Regions from separate parts of the Nitratireductor sp. OM-1 genome, predicted to be linked through region 1. Evidence: riboswitches for the same ligand, from Rfam matches in the RefSeq annotation. Region 1 holds a riboswitch; each other region holds the start of a gene.
What was found. Region 1 has a riboswitch for thiamine pyrophosphate ahead of thiC (phosphomethylpyrimidine synthase ThiC). Riboswitches for the same ligand answer to the same signal wherever they lie in the genome.
Positions count from the first base shown of each region.

Region 2: linked by a shared signal. The riboswitch ahead of DEJ54_RS22035 (YkoF family thiamine/hydroxymethylpyrimidine-binding protein) and the one ahead of thiC (phosphomethylpyrimidine synthase ThiC) in region 1 are both predicted to bind thiamine pyrophosphate.
Region 3: linked by a shared signal. The riboswitch ahead of thiB (thiamine ABC transporter substrate binding subunit) and the one ahead of thiC (phosphomethylpyrimidine synthase ThiC) in region 1 are both predicted to bind thiamine pyrophosphate.

Region 1 covers NZ_CP029209.1:792,452-796,725, forward strand. Annotated here, with positions in the region: gene thiO (glycine oxidase ThiO) at 1-550, opposite strand, end outside; gene thiC (phosphomethylpyrimidine synthase ThiC) at 554-2,371, opposite strand; TPP riboswitch at 2,485-2,609, opposite strand; gene argE (acetylornithine deacetylase) at 2,719-3,885, opposite strand; gene DEJ54_RS22815 (tripartite tricarboxylate transporter permease) at 3,902-4,274, opposite strand, start outside.
Region 2 covers NZ_CP029209.1:633,201-637,474, forward strand. Annotated here, with positions in the region: gene DEJ54_RS22025 (phosphotransferase family protein) at 1-825, opposite strand, end outside; gene DEJ54_RS22030 (DeoR/GlpR family DNA-binding transcription regulator) at 988-1,749, shown strand; TPP riboswitch at 1,866-1,978, shown strand; gene DEJ54_RS22035 (YkoF family thiamine/hydroxymethylpyrimidine-binding protein) at 1,972-2,580, shown strand; gene DEJ54_RS22040 (ABC transporter permease) at 2,585-3,373, shown strand; gene DEJ54_RS22045 (ABC transporter ATP-binding protein) at 3,370-4,125, shown strand; gene DEJ54_RS22050 (ABC transporter substrate-binding protein) at 4,122-4,274, shown strand, end outside.
Region 3 covers NZ_CP029208.1:677,603-681,876, forward strand. Annotated here, with positions in the region: gene DEJ54_RS03160 (ABC-F family ATP-binding cassette domain-containing protein) at 1-1,523, opposite strand, end outside; gene DEJ54_RS03165 (thiamine diphosphokinase) at 1,527-2,174, opposite strand; TPP riboswitch at 2,268-2,429, shown strand; gene thiB (thiamine ABC transporter substrate binding subunit) at 2,467-3,471, shown strand; gene thiP (thiamine/thiamine pyrophosphate ABC transporter permease) at 3,510-4,274, shown strand, end outside.

The sequences.
Region 1 (4,274 bases):
GCAGCTCGTCATCAGCCGCCGCCATGCCGGTGCAATCGGCAATCCTGTCCGCCTCAACCGGCGTATCGTTACCGTAAGCAAAGCGTACTCCCGCCGTTTTCAACGCGGTTATCAGCGCCGTCATCGCCCGGCGCGGGTCGAGATGCGCTTCATCACGGAAGAAAAGCCCACGCCGAAACCGCCCGGCAAGGTCCGGCTCCAGTGCCGCCACGCCGTCGCCATCCAGCCAATCATGGCCGCCCGTGCGGGTGGCGAAGCGGTTGAGTTCCGCCGCATCGCGCGCAGGCGCGACCACCAGCGTTCCATTGTGCAACACATGGCCGGGCAGCGCCCCGTCCCACCAGTCCGCCGCAAGGCGTCCCAGTGTCAGAACCGGCTCCTCCGCGCTCTCGCGCTCGCACCAGGGCGCAAGCATCCCGCCGGCAAGCCATGAGGCGCTGCCCGCCGGTCCGGCGCGAACGTCGCAGACAGTCACCTGCGCGCCCGCCCGGACAAGCTCATGGGCCAGCGTGAGGCCGGCAATGCCGGCCCCGCGAATGAGGACATGCATGGGTCAGTCCCCGTTCTCCGCCGCCACCTGGTCGAGCGGCATGTAGAGATCGCCGCCCTCGCGGAACTTCTCCGCCATCTTCGCCATCCCCTCCTTCTGCGCCTCGGCGCGGATGTCGTGGGAAATGCGCATGGAGCAGAATTTCGGGCCGCACATGGAGCAGAAATGCGCCACCTTGTGCGCCTCCTTCGGCAGGGTCTGATCATGGAAATTACGCGCCGTTTCCGGGTCCAGCGAGAGGTTGAACTGATCCTCCCAGCGGAACTCGAAGCGCGCCCGCGAAAGCGCATCATCGCGGATCTTCGCCGCCGGATGCCCCTTGGCGAGGTCCGCCGCATGCGCTGCGATCTTGTAGGTGATGACGCCTGTCTTCACGTCATCGCGGTCAGGCAGGCCCAGATGCTCTTTCGGCGTGACGTAGCAGAGCATGGCCGTGCCATACCAGCCGATCATCGCCGCGCCGATGCCGCTCGTGATGTGGTCATAGCCCGGCGCAATGTCCGTGGTGAGCGGCCCAAGCGTATAGAACGGAGCCTCGCCGCAGACCTCGAGCTGCTTGTCCATGTTTTCCTTGATCTTGTGCATGGGCACATGACCGGGGCCTTCGATGATGACCTGGCAGTCCTTCTCCCAGGCGATCTTCGTCAGTTCGCCCAGCGTTTCCAGCTCGGCAAACTGGGCTGCGTCATTGGCGTCGGCGATGGAGCCGGGCCGCAGGCCGTCGCCCAGCGAGAACGACACGTCATAGGCGCGGCAGATGTCGCAGATTTCCGCAAAGTTCTCGTAGAGAAAGCTCTCCTTGTGGTGGTGCAGGCACCACTTGGCCATGATCGAGCCGCCGCGCGAAACGATGCCCGTGACACGGTCGACCGTCAGCGGAATGTAGTGCAGGCGCACACCCGCATGGATGGTGAAATAGTCGACGCCCTGTTCGGCCTGTTCGATCAGCGTGTCGCGGAACACCTCCCAGTTCAGATCTTCGGCAATGCCGTTCACCTTTTCCAGCGCCTGATAGATCGGCACGGTACCGATCGGCACGGGCGAATTGCGGATGATCCATTCGCGGATGTTGTGAATGTTGCGGCCGGTCGACAGGTCCATCACCGTATCGCCACCCCAGCGCGTCGCCCACACCATCTTTTCCACTTCCTCTGCCATGGAGGAGGTGACGGCGGAATTGCCGATATTGGCGTTGATCTTCACGAGGAAGTTGCGGCCGATGATCATCGGCTCGGCTTCCGGGTGGTTGATGTTGGAGGGGATCACAGCCCGGCCGCGCGCCACCTCGTCACGCACGAATTCCGGCGTCACGAAATCGGGGATCGATGCGCCAAAGCTCTCGCCGTCGCGGGCAAGCGCGGCCTTGGCCTGCGCGCGTCCGAGATTTTCACGGATGGCGATGAATTCCATCTCCGGCGTGATGATGCCGGCGCGCGCATAGGCGAGCTGCGTGACGGCCTTGCCGTCCTTCGCTTTCAGCGGCTGATGGCGAATGGGAAATTCCGGCGTCAGCCGGTCGCCGGTGGCAAAACCATTGTCTTCCGGTTTGACGTGGCGTCCCTCATAGGCTTCCACGTCGCCGCGCGCCTTTACCCAGGCTTCGCGGATGCGCGGCAGGCCCCTGTCGATCTCGATCAGCATGTCGGGATCAGAGTATGGGCCGGAGGAATCGTAGACGGTCACCGGCGGTTCGCCGGCGCTTGGATGCACGGCGATTTCGCGCATGGGCACGCGAATCTCGGGGTGAAGCGTTCCGGGTTTGTAGACCTTGCGCGACGCCGGCAACGGGCCGGTGGTTACGGTCGGGGCAAATGCGTCCATGGGTTCAGAGCCTCCTCTGCTCGTTCAGCAATGGAGACCCAGTTCGTGCCGAGAGGAGGAAGAGCTGTGACGTTCCTGTACGGAAACGGTTTTCGGCCGCGATAAGCCTGTGACCCGCCAAGCATGCACCATCCCTACGCCAGTATGAACTGGATCAGGTTCATCGGGTCACTGCGCTGCATGGAAAACCATGCCAGCAGAATCTCAGCCCCTTGGCGGGACCCCCCAGGTGAGGCTTTAGGGTGGGCGAAGGCGGTGCTGCTTGTCAAGCAGGCTGACGCGGTTGTGCAGAACTCTGCGTCAGGGGAGGGCCGGCCGCGATGAGCGGCCGGGCCGGAAAGCTTAGGTCAGGCCGGTTCGGTGACCTTCCGGGCGACCTTGCCCAGGAAATCGAGGCAAAGGTCCAGCTGCTCGATGGCAACGAACTCATCCGGCTTATGCGCCTGGCGGATCGAGCCGGGGCCGACAATCACCGAAGGGATGCCGCCGATGGTCTCGAACACACCGCCTTCCGAACCGTAGGACACCTTGCCGGACCATTCCGGCATGATGTCGCGGAAGAAGGCGAAGCCGTCGGTCGACGTGCTGTCGCCCATCGCCGGATAGGCGAAAATTTCTTCCCATTCGATGCCGGTTTCGGCGCATTTCGCCTGCATTTTCGGCAAAATTTCTTCGTTTGCGCGCTTTTTCAGAGATTCCAGTTCGGCCCGCGCATCATGGGTCGGCAGGCTGCGGATCTCGAAGGTGAAGCTGCACAGATCCGGCGTCACATTGGTCGCGACACCGCCGGAAATCATGGTCGCCAGCATGGTCGAATGCGGCACCGTGAAGTCGCGGTCGAAGGGGCCTTCCTCGCCGATCTGCTCGCCGCGTTCGGCGATCATCGAAACGATGCGCGCCGCATAGTCGATGGCGTTGACGTGATCAGGCGCGAAGGAGGAGTGGCCGGACGTGCCATGCACATGGCAGCGCATGGCGATCTTGCCCTTCTGGCCGGTCACCAGCGTCATGTCGGTCGGCTCGCCGATGATCGCCAGCATGGGCGGCACGTCGAGCGCGGCCAGCCATTCGGCGATGGCCGGCGCACCGAGGCAGCCCACTTCCTCGTCATGCGAGAAGCAGAGCCAGACCGGCCTTTCCAGCTTCGCGGCTGCAAGCTGCGGCACCATCGCCATGACACAGGCGGCAAAGCCCTTCATGTCGCAGCTTCCGCGGCCATAGAGCTTTCCGTCGCGCTCGGTCAGGTCGAACGGACCGGAAGTCCAGCCCTTTTCCAGCGCCGGCACCACATCGGTGTGGCCGGACAGCACGACGCCGGGAACGTCGGCAGGGCCGATGCGGGCGATCAAGTTTGCCTTCTCGCCCGTCTCGTCCAGCAAAATGACCGGCTCGATGCCGTATTCCCGCAGGAACGCCGCCATGTGGTCGATGAGCGGCCGGTTCGTGTAGCGGCTCGTCGTATCGAAGGCGACCAGATCCTTCAGGTGGCTCTTGGCATTCTCAAGCAGTGACATGGTGGACTTTTCGGCCTCAGGCATTCTGTGCAGCACGGTTCTCTCGGTATTTTTGCCACTCCCGGCGGATCGTCAGGCCGACGAAGAACACGATCAGACCTGCGAAAATCCAGGAAATGGCGGACTGGAAGAAGACGGACGGGTCACCGCGCGAAATGGCCAGCGCGCGGCGCAGATTGTCCTCGAACATCGGCCCCAGAATGAAGGCGATCAGGAACGGCGCCGGGGGGATGTTCAAAAGCAGCATGATGAAGCCGACCACGCCCATGATGAGCAGGACGGTGACGTCGAACATGTTGCTGGAAATCGAATAGATGCCATAGACGCACAGCATCAGGACCACAGGCGTCAGAAGCACCTGCGGGATCGACGCGATGTGCGAGAAGAAG
Region 2 (4,274 bases), 160 kb from region 1:
GTCGGTGCCCGGCGCGTCGAGATAAAGCTCGGAGGTCATGCTCCACATCGCCTCGCGCAACAGCGAAGCGCACTGCATGGAGGCCAGCGAGCGCCGCAGGTCCCAATCGGGCGTGCGGTCGAAATAATAGCCGAGCAGCGCTTCGGACTCTTCGTCCGAAAAGCTGGCGTTGGAGGAGAGACCCGCCAGATCGAACATCGCCGTCGAGAAGCCGGCATATTCGAAATCGATCAGCCACAGCCGCTTGCCGTCATCCAGAAGGTTGGCCGGCAGGAGGTCGTTGTGACCGAACACGATTGGAAGCGGCGTCTGTACGGCTTCCAGCTCATCGGCCAGCGCGAGATAGGCCGGCAGCTGCTCCGTCATCCGGCTCCCGCCTTCCTTCAGGGTGCGCGCATAGTCGCGGATGACGTGAAACGGCCAGAACATGAAGCCCGGCCCTGAAACATGGTGCGGCATGTCCTGATGAAAGGCGCGAACGATCCTGGCGACGCGTTCAATGTTGGCGCGCACATCGGCTTCGCCGTATGTTTTCGCATTGAGATGTCTGCAAACCATCACGCCGGGCGCCGCATGCTCGACGGATGGTGCTAAGGACGCTAACTCGGCGGCGCGCGCGGTCATCAATTCGCGGTCGCGGATAACGTGATGAAAGGGATAGTCCTTGCCGAAACGGACCACATGGCCGCCGGCATCGTCGGTAACGAGCCAGCTTTCATTGCTGATGCCGCCGACAAGCGGCTCTATCGTGATTGCCCCCTGCCATAGGGGCAGTGCCGCAATCCGATCAGAGCCCGGGGCGGTGATTTCCCGTGCTGCCGTCATGTCTCCTCCCGCAGCCTTTGGCTGTCGATTTTGAGGAAGAATTGATGGGCATCTGTGTGAAGTCAACAGAAAAATGTTGAAGTTTGACCGATTTGCATATTCTTGAATTTCAAATCAGTCATGATAGGGCATAAACGGGCACAACCGGTAAGGGCAACGCAGATGAACTATTCCCCCCGCCATGGTCGGATTCTGGATCTTCTGACAGAGCAGGGCACAATGGGCGTCAATGATCTGGCGCAGCATCTGGAGGTGTCGGTGGAAACCGTCCGCCGCGATGTGAAGGCGCTCGCCGGGCGCGGCGCCATCGTGCGCATGCATGGCGCCATCGCCTTGCCGTCCGTGGTCAGCGAAGCGCCGTTCGAGCGGCGCATGCGGGAGAACCGGCAGGCCAAGGAGACCATCGCCGCACTGGCCGCCTCGACGATCCGCGATGGCGAGTCGGTGATGCTCGACACGGGCACCACTACCAGCCTTCTGGCGCGCGCGCTGCTGGACCACCGGCAGTTGACCGTCGTTACCAACTCATCCGACATCGCCCGCACGCTGGCGACCGTCAATGGCAACAAGGTCTACATGGCCGGCGGAGAGCTGCGCAGCGACAGTGGCTCCGCGCTCGGCTTTTCCGCCATCGAGTTCGTCAGCCGTTTCAGCGTCGATCACGCCATCATTTCCGCCGGCGCGGTGAACGCGGTGACCGGCATCATGGATTACGATCTGGAGGAGGCGCAGTTCGGCAATGCGGTTCTGGCGCGTGGTCGCCGCCGGGTTGTCGTGACCGATGCTTCCAAGTTCGGCCGGAAGGGGCTGGTGCGCGTCTGCTCCTTTGCCGAAGTCGATTCGCTGATCGTCGACAGTATGCCGCCGGAAGACCTGTCCGAAGCGCTCCGTCTGGCCGATGTGACGGTTACCTGCCCCGCCTGACGGGGGCGTTCAGCCCACCGGCGCACCACGCCTGTGGGAAAGCTGTACATTTGTTCTCCGACAAAACAGTTCCTGCACAATCAACTTGCTTTCCGTCTCGGGATTTGGTTCGTTCCGCGCATCCACAGGGGTGCCGCGTATCGCCGCGGCTGAGATGAGGGTGCAAATCCTCGGGCCCTAGAAGCTGATCTGGGTAATGCCAGCGGAGCAAGGAGGACAATCATGTTCGCAGGTGCGCAGCTTTCCCTTTATCCGATGACCGACAATTTCGTCGACGTCATCATGTCGTCGCTCTCCGCGTTCGATCCTTACCGGGACCGGTTGCGGATCGAGACCGACGATATCTCCACGCTCGTCGTCGGCCCGCCCGAAGTGCTGTTTCCGGCGCTGCGCGATTTCTACGTCGCCGCCGCATCCACCCGCCATCATGTGGTGCTGCGCGCCACGCTATCGCGCGGCTGCCCCGGCGAGCCCGACGATCCGATCTGCAGCACCTCTGCACTCGCCAATCCGTCAGAGCCGCTCGCCGAACGTCAGAAGGCGGCGCTTGCAGCAGTGGCCAATGCCAAGACCACGTCGGAAATCGCACGCGCGCAGTTCTCGCTTTACGTGATGGGCGCCGGCGATCACATGGCGGAGATCATGGGCTGCATCGACTTCCTGAAGTCGAGCGGCGTCTTTGACCGCTCCAAGAATTTCTGCAGCCGTCTCACCGGCGATGCAGGCCCGGTTTTCGCAACGCTCGAACAGGCCTTCTGCCGGTTCGGTCCGCCCGAAGGCCATGTGACGGTCGATCTCACCGTTTCCGCCAACAGCCCCTCCACGGCCTGACCCCATGTCTCAGGGTCGGCCCCGTCCTGCGGGCGGACGGCTGGTGCGCGGCTTGCCTGCCCTGGCAAGCGTTGCCGGTGCGATCCTCCTTTGGGAAATCTATGTGCGGCTGTCGGGCATTTCGCCGCTGGTTCTGCCTGCGCCCTCGCGCGTCATCGAACAGATGGGCGTCAACCGCGCCCTCCTGTGGGAGAACACGCTGCCAACGCTGAGCGCGACGCTGACCGGCTTTGCCTTCTCCGTCAGCATCGCCTTTGCCCTCTCGGTGGCGCTCGATTTCCTGCCGAAGCTGCGGCGGGCGCTGTTCCCGATCTTTGTCGTCAGCCAGACCCTGCCGCTGGTGGCCATCGCGCCGCTGGCCGTCCTGTGGTTCGGTTTCGGTCTCACACCGAAAATCCTGCTCGTGGCGCTCGTCACCTTCTTTCCCATGCTGGTGGCGCTGGTCGATGGCTACGAATCCACCGATCCCGAAATCGAAACGCTGATGCGCTCCATGGGCGCGTCGCGGTGGAAAGTGTTCCGGGCGGCGCGCTTTCCCTCGGCCATGCCCTATTTCTTCGCCGGCCTGCGGATTTCGATCACCTATGCCGTGGTCGCCGCGATCTTCTCCGAATATGTCGGCGCGCGCGCCGGGCTCGGCATTGTCATTCTCAACGCCAAGAACAGCTTTCGCCCGGATCTCATGCTGGCAGCGGTCGTGGTCAGCTCCACGCTGACGCTGGTGCTCTTCGGCGTCTCGGCGCTTCTGCAACGCGCGCTGCTGCGCTGGCGTGAAGCGGGGCAGACACGATGAGCGCCCTGGAAATGCGCAATGTTGGCGTGAGGCTTGGCGAAACCGCCGTGCTCGACGATGTGTCGCTGCATGTGGGGCAGGGGGAGTTCGTCTCCATTCTCGGCCCTTCGGGAGCGGGAAAATCCACCCTGTTTCGCCTGCTCACCGGCGCGCTTGCGCCGGATCGCGGCGAGATCCTGCGCGATGGCGCGCCGCTGAAGCGCGATGGCCAGACCTTCGCCTTCATGCCGCAGCGCGACGCGCTGATGCCCTGGCGACGCATCATCGACAACGTCATTCTGGGGCTGGAAGTGCAGGGTGTGCCCCGCGCCGAGGCGCGCGCCCGCGCGCTGCCGCTGTTCGCCGAATTCGGGCTGGAAGGCTTTGAACAGCGCTATCCGGCGGAACTCTCGGGCGGCATGCGTCAGCGCGCAGCCCTTCTGCGCACGGTCATTCAGGCCCGCCCGATCCAGCTTCTCGATGAACCCTTCGGCGCACTCGACGCGCTCACCCGCGCGCAGATGCAGCGCTGGCTGGAAGACCGCTGGCGCGCTGCACGCTGGACCACGCTGCTCGTGACCCATGACGTGCGCGAAGCAGTGGCCCTTTCAGACCGCATCTATGTGCTGTCGCGCCGTCCCGCCCGCGTGATTTCCGAAGTCGTCGTCCGCGCCCCGCGCCCGCGCCTTGGCGCGCCCCTGCCGGACGAAGCCCGCGCGCTGGAAGAAGACCTTTTGAACACCTTGCTCAGTCAGACAGGAGAAAGACCATGAAGAGCCTGATAGCCGCAGCCCTGATGCTCGGCGCGATGGCGCTGCCGGCAACGGCGCAGGAACGCCTGAGCGTCGCGCTGGACTGGACGCCCAACACCAACCATGTGGGGCTCTACGTCGCCCAGGCGAAGGGCTGGTTCAAGGATGCC
Region 3 (4,274 bases), on a different replicon from region 1:
TGCTCTGCCGTGCGCGCCTTGCGCCGCTCCAGCTCCTCGCCCTTGCGCTGCGCCATCATGTCGGCATAGCCGCCGGCATATTCGATCCAGCGGCCATCGCCGGCCGGCGCAATGGTGCTCGTGACCGTGCGGTCGAGGAAGTCGCGGTCATGGCTGACGAGCAGCACGGTGCCGGGGAAGCCCTCGACAAGCTCCTGCAGGAGATCGAGCGTTTCCATGTCGAGATCGTTAGTCGGCTCATCGAGTACGAGAAGATTGGCCGGGCGGGCCAGAAGGCGGGCGAGCACAAGCCGCGCGCGCTCGCCACCGGAGAGCTCGCGGATGGGCGTGCGCGCCTGCTCGGGCTTGAACAGGAAGTCCTTCATGTAGGAGACGACATGCCGCTCCTGCCCGTTGACCACGACACTGTCGCCACGGCCATCGGTGAGGAAATGAGACAGAGTCTCCAGCGGGTCCAGAGCGCGCTTCTGGTCCAGAATGGCGATTTCCAGATTTGCGCCGAGCCGCAGCGAGCCTTCGTCTGGCTCGAGCTTGCCGGTCAGAAGATTGATCAGCGTCGTCTTGCCGGCTCCATTGGGGCCGACAAGGCCAACACGGTCGCCGCGCAGGATGCGCGTGGAGAAATCCTTCACCACCTGAAGCCCGTCATAGGACTTGGCGAGGCCCTTTGCCTCGATGACCAGCTTGCCGGATTCGGCGGCGTCGCTGGCCGTCATGGTGGCCACGCCTTCCGCACCGCGATGGCTGCGATGCTTTTCGCGCAGCGCATGCAGCTCGCCCAGACGGCGCACATTACGCTTGCGGCGCGCGGTGACGCCATAGCGCAGCCAGTGTTCCTCGCGCTCGATCTTGCGGGCAAGCTTGTGCTGATCGCGCTCTTCCTCCTCCAGCACCTGATCGCGCCAGTCCTCGAAATGGGCAAAGCCCTTGTCGAGCCTGCGCGTGACGCCACGGTCGAGCCAGACGGTTGCGCGGCTCACGCGTTCGAGAAAACGACGGTCATGCGAGATGGTGACAAGGGCTGAAGACGTGCGCTGCAGCTCTTCTTCCAGCCATTCGATGGTGGCGAGGTCGAGATGGTTGGTCGGCTCGTCCAGCAACAGCAGATCAGGCTCGGGCGCAAGCACCCGGGCGAGCGCTGCACGGCGCGCCTCGCCGCCCGACAGCGTTGCCGGGTCTTCATCGCCGGACAGGCCCAGCCGGTCGATGACCAGCGCCACACGGTTGATGTCGTCCGCCGGGCCGAGACCGGCCTCCACATAGGCGCGCACGGTCGAAAAACCCTGCCAGTCGGGTGACTGGGGCAGATAGCGCACGGTCGCCGTCGGCTGGCGGAACACCTCGCCATCCTGCGGCTCCACGAGGCCGGCGGCGATCTTCAGAAGCGTCGACTTGCCGGAGCCGTTGCGCCCGACCAGCGCCAGCCGCTCGCCGGGGCCGACCATCAGCGATGCGCCATCGAGCAGCGGCGTGCCGCCGAAGGTCAGGCGAATGCCATCAAGCTTTAAAAGAGGCGGCGCCATGGATCAGTGTTCTCCGTCGTTGGAAAGATGGGCGACCAGCAGCGCCCTGCCCTCTTTGAGGGTAACCGCGAGTTCGCCATCGACCACATTGGAAAGGGTCAGCGACGAACCGAAAGGAACCTCGACCGCATCGAGCGGCCATTTGGCCCCTTCCACGGTGAGGCCGGAAAGGGCCGAAAAGCCGAGGATCGAAAACAGCGTTTTCTGCGGATAGTCGAAGCGATGGCGCATGCCGGGCAGCAGCGGCACGCCTTCCTGCACGCCGCTTGTCAGCCGCGTCTTAATGCCCTGTTCTGAAAGCTGAAGCGCCTGCGCGAGATGCAGGAACATGTGATCGGGCCGCGCGCCGCCGAAAGCACCCACGAGAACGAGGCTCGTCGCGCCCGCTTCCAGCGCTGCAGCGATGGCGAGTTCCCCGTCCGTCTTGTCCTTGTCGGCGGGAAAGGCGCGGCGCGGCACCCGGGCATAGGCCTCGGCCATGCCGTACGGCTCGGAATCGAAATCGCCGACCCACAGCTCCGGCATAACGCCCAGAAGCGCTGCGTGACGCATGCCTGAATCAGCCGCGATGATGCGGCTGTCGGCGATTTCGGCATCGAGTGCCGGCGTGCGTGTGAGATCTCCGCCCAGGAGAAGGGTAAACAGGCTCATGGTCGAGGCCCATATCATGCCGGCGGGCAAGCGCCAACGGCGTTCGCGCCATTCCGCCTCTTGCGCCGGCCCCTGCCGCGCCCTATTTTCCCGGTCGCTCTAACGGGGTGCCGGCGGATTGCCGGCTGAGAGGCCCAGTGGTTGAAACGGATGCAGCTTTGCCTTGATCAAGGGAAAGCCGCATCAGTGGAACCCGGCCAACCCGCTGAACCTGATCCGGTTTGCACCGGCGGAGGGATTAGACGCTATTCGCACAGCGCCTCATTCCCCAACCAAACGAGAGGAGGCGCAGATGCGCGCGACCACCCTGCTTTCCACCATGGCGCTTGGCACGCTGGCCATGGCCGGCCATGCGGCGGCCGAAGACAAGCTCACCGTCTACACCTATGAGAGCTTCACCTCCGACTGGGGCCCCGGCCCGGCGGTGGAGAAGGCGTTCGAGGCGGAATGCGGCTGCGACGTGGATTTCGTTTCCGTGGCCGATGGCGTGGCGCTTCTGAACCGCGTGAAGCTCGAAGGCAAATCGACCAAGGCCGACATCGTGCTCGGTCTCGACAACAACCTCGTGCACGAGGCCCGCGAGACCGGCCTGTTTGCGCCCCATGGCGTCGAAATGGGCAGGGTGAACGTGCCGGGCGGGTTCGAGGACGACACGTTCGTTCCGTTCGACTACGGCTATTTCGCCTTTGTCTATGACACCGAGGCCATCGAGACCCCGCCGGCAAGCCTGAAGGAGCTGGTGGAGAGCGACAGTAATCTGAAGATCGCCATTCAGGACCCGCGCACCTCCACGCCGGGCCTCGGACTGCTGCTCTGGATGAAGGCCGTCTACGGCGACGACGCAGCGGACGCCTGGGGCAAACTGCAGGACAAGGTGCTGACGGTGACGCCGGGCTGGAGCGAGGCCTATGGCCTGTTCACCAGCGGCGAAGCGCCGATGGTGCTGTCCTACACCACCTCGCCCGCCTATCACCAGATTGCCGAAGATTCCGAGCGCTACAAGGCGGCGGGCTTTGAAGAAGGGCATTATCTTCAGGTGGAAGTGGCAGCACAGACCGTGAAGGGTGCGGAAAACCCGCTGGCGCAGAAATTCCTCGCCTTCATGACCGGCCCCGGCTTCCAGGACGCGATTCCCGAAACCAACTGGATGTTCCCGGCCGGCGAGACATCGGAGCCGCTCAACCCGGTGTTCGACACTCTGGTGAAGCCGGGCGAGACGCTCGAATTCTCATCGAAAGAGGTGGCGGAAAACCGCAAGGCCTGGGTCGATGAGTGGCTTTCGGTGATGAGCCGCTGACCGTTTCGCGCGCGCCCGACATGGAAAGACGCCCCCTCATGGACAGGCGTATCGCAGCGGGACGGCTTGCGCTGGCCGCTGTCGGCCTGCTGATCGGCGGAGCCTTTGCGGGCCTTGCCGTGGAGGCCCTGCAACAGGGTACGGGCGCGTTTGCAGCTTTCGACGCCTATCTGCTGCGGATCGCCCGCTTCACGCTCTGGCAGGCGCTGTTATCGACGCTTTTATCAGTCGTGCCGGCGATCCTTCTGGCGCGCGCGCTGGCGCGCCATCCCGCATTTGTGGGGCGCGCCTTCATCCTGCGCCTGTTTGCCGTGCCGCTTGCGCTTCCCGCCATTGTGGCGGCGCTCGGCATTCTGGCGCTTCTGGGAAGAGCGGGGATTTTCGCGCCTTTCCTGTCCGTGCTCTTCAATGAGCACTGGCCCGGTATTTACGGGCTTTCGGGCATTCTGGTCGCCCATGTCTTCTTCAATCTGCCGCTTGCCACGCGCCTGTTCCTGAACGCGCTGGAAAGCGTGCCCGCCGACCAGTGGCGTCTTGCGGCCCAGCTCGGCATGGGCGCGCGCGCCTCGTTCCGGTTTCTCGAATGGCCGGCCATGCGCGCGGCCCTTCCCGGCATTGCCGGTCTCGTCTTCATGCTGTGCGTGACCTCGTTCACCATCGTCCTGCTGCTTGGCGGCGGACCCCGCGCGACAACGCTGGAAGTGGCGATCTATCAGGCGCTGCGGTTCGACTTCGACCCGGCCCGCGCGCTGGTGCTGACGCTGGTGCAGCTGGCGCTGGCCGGCGGCGTTGTTCTGGCGTTA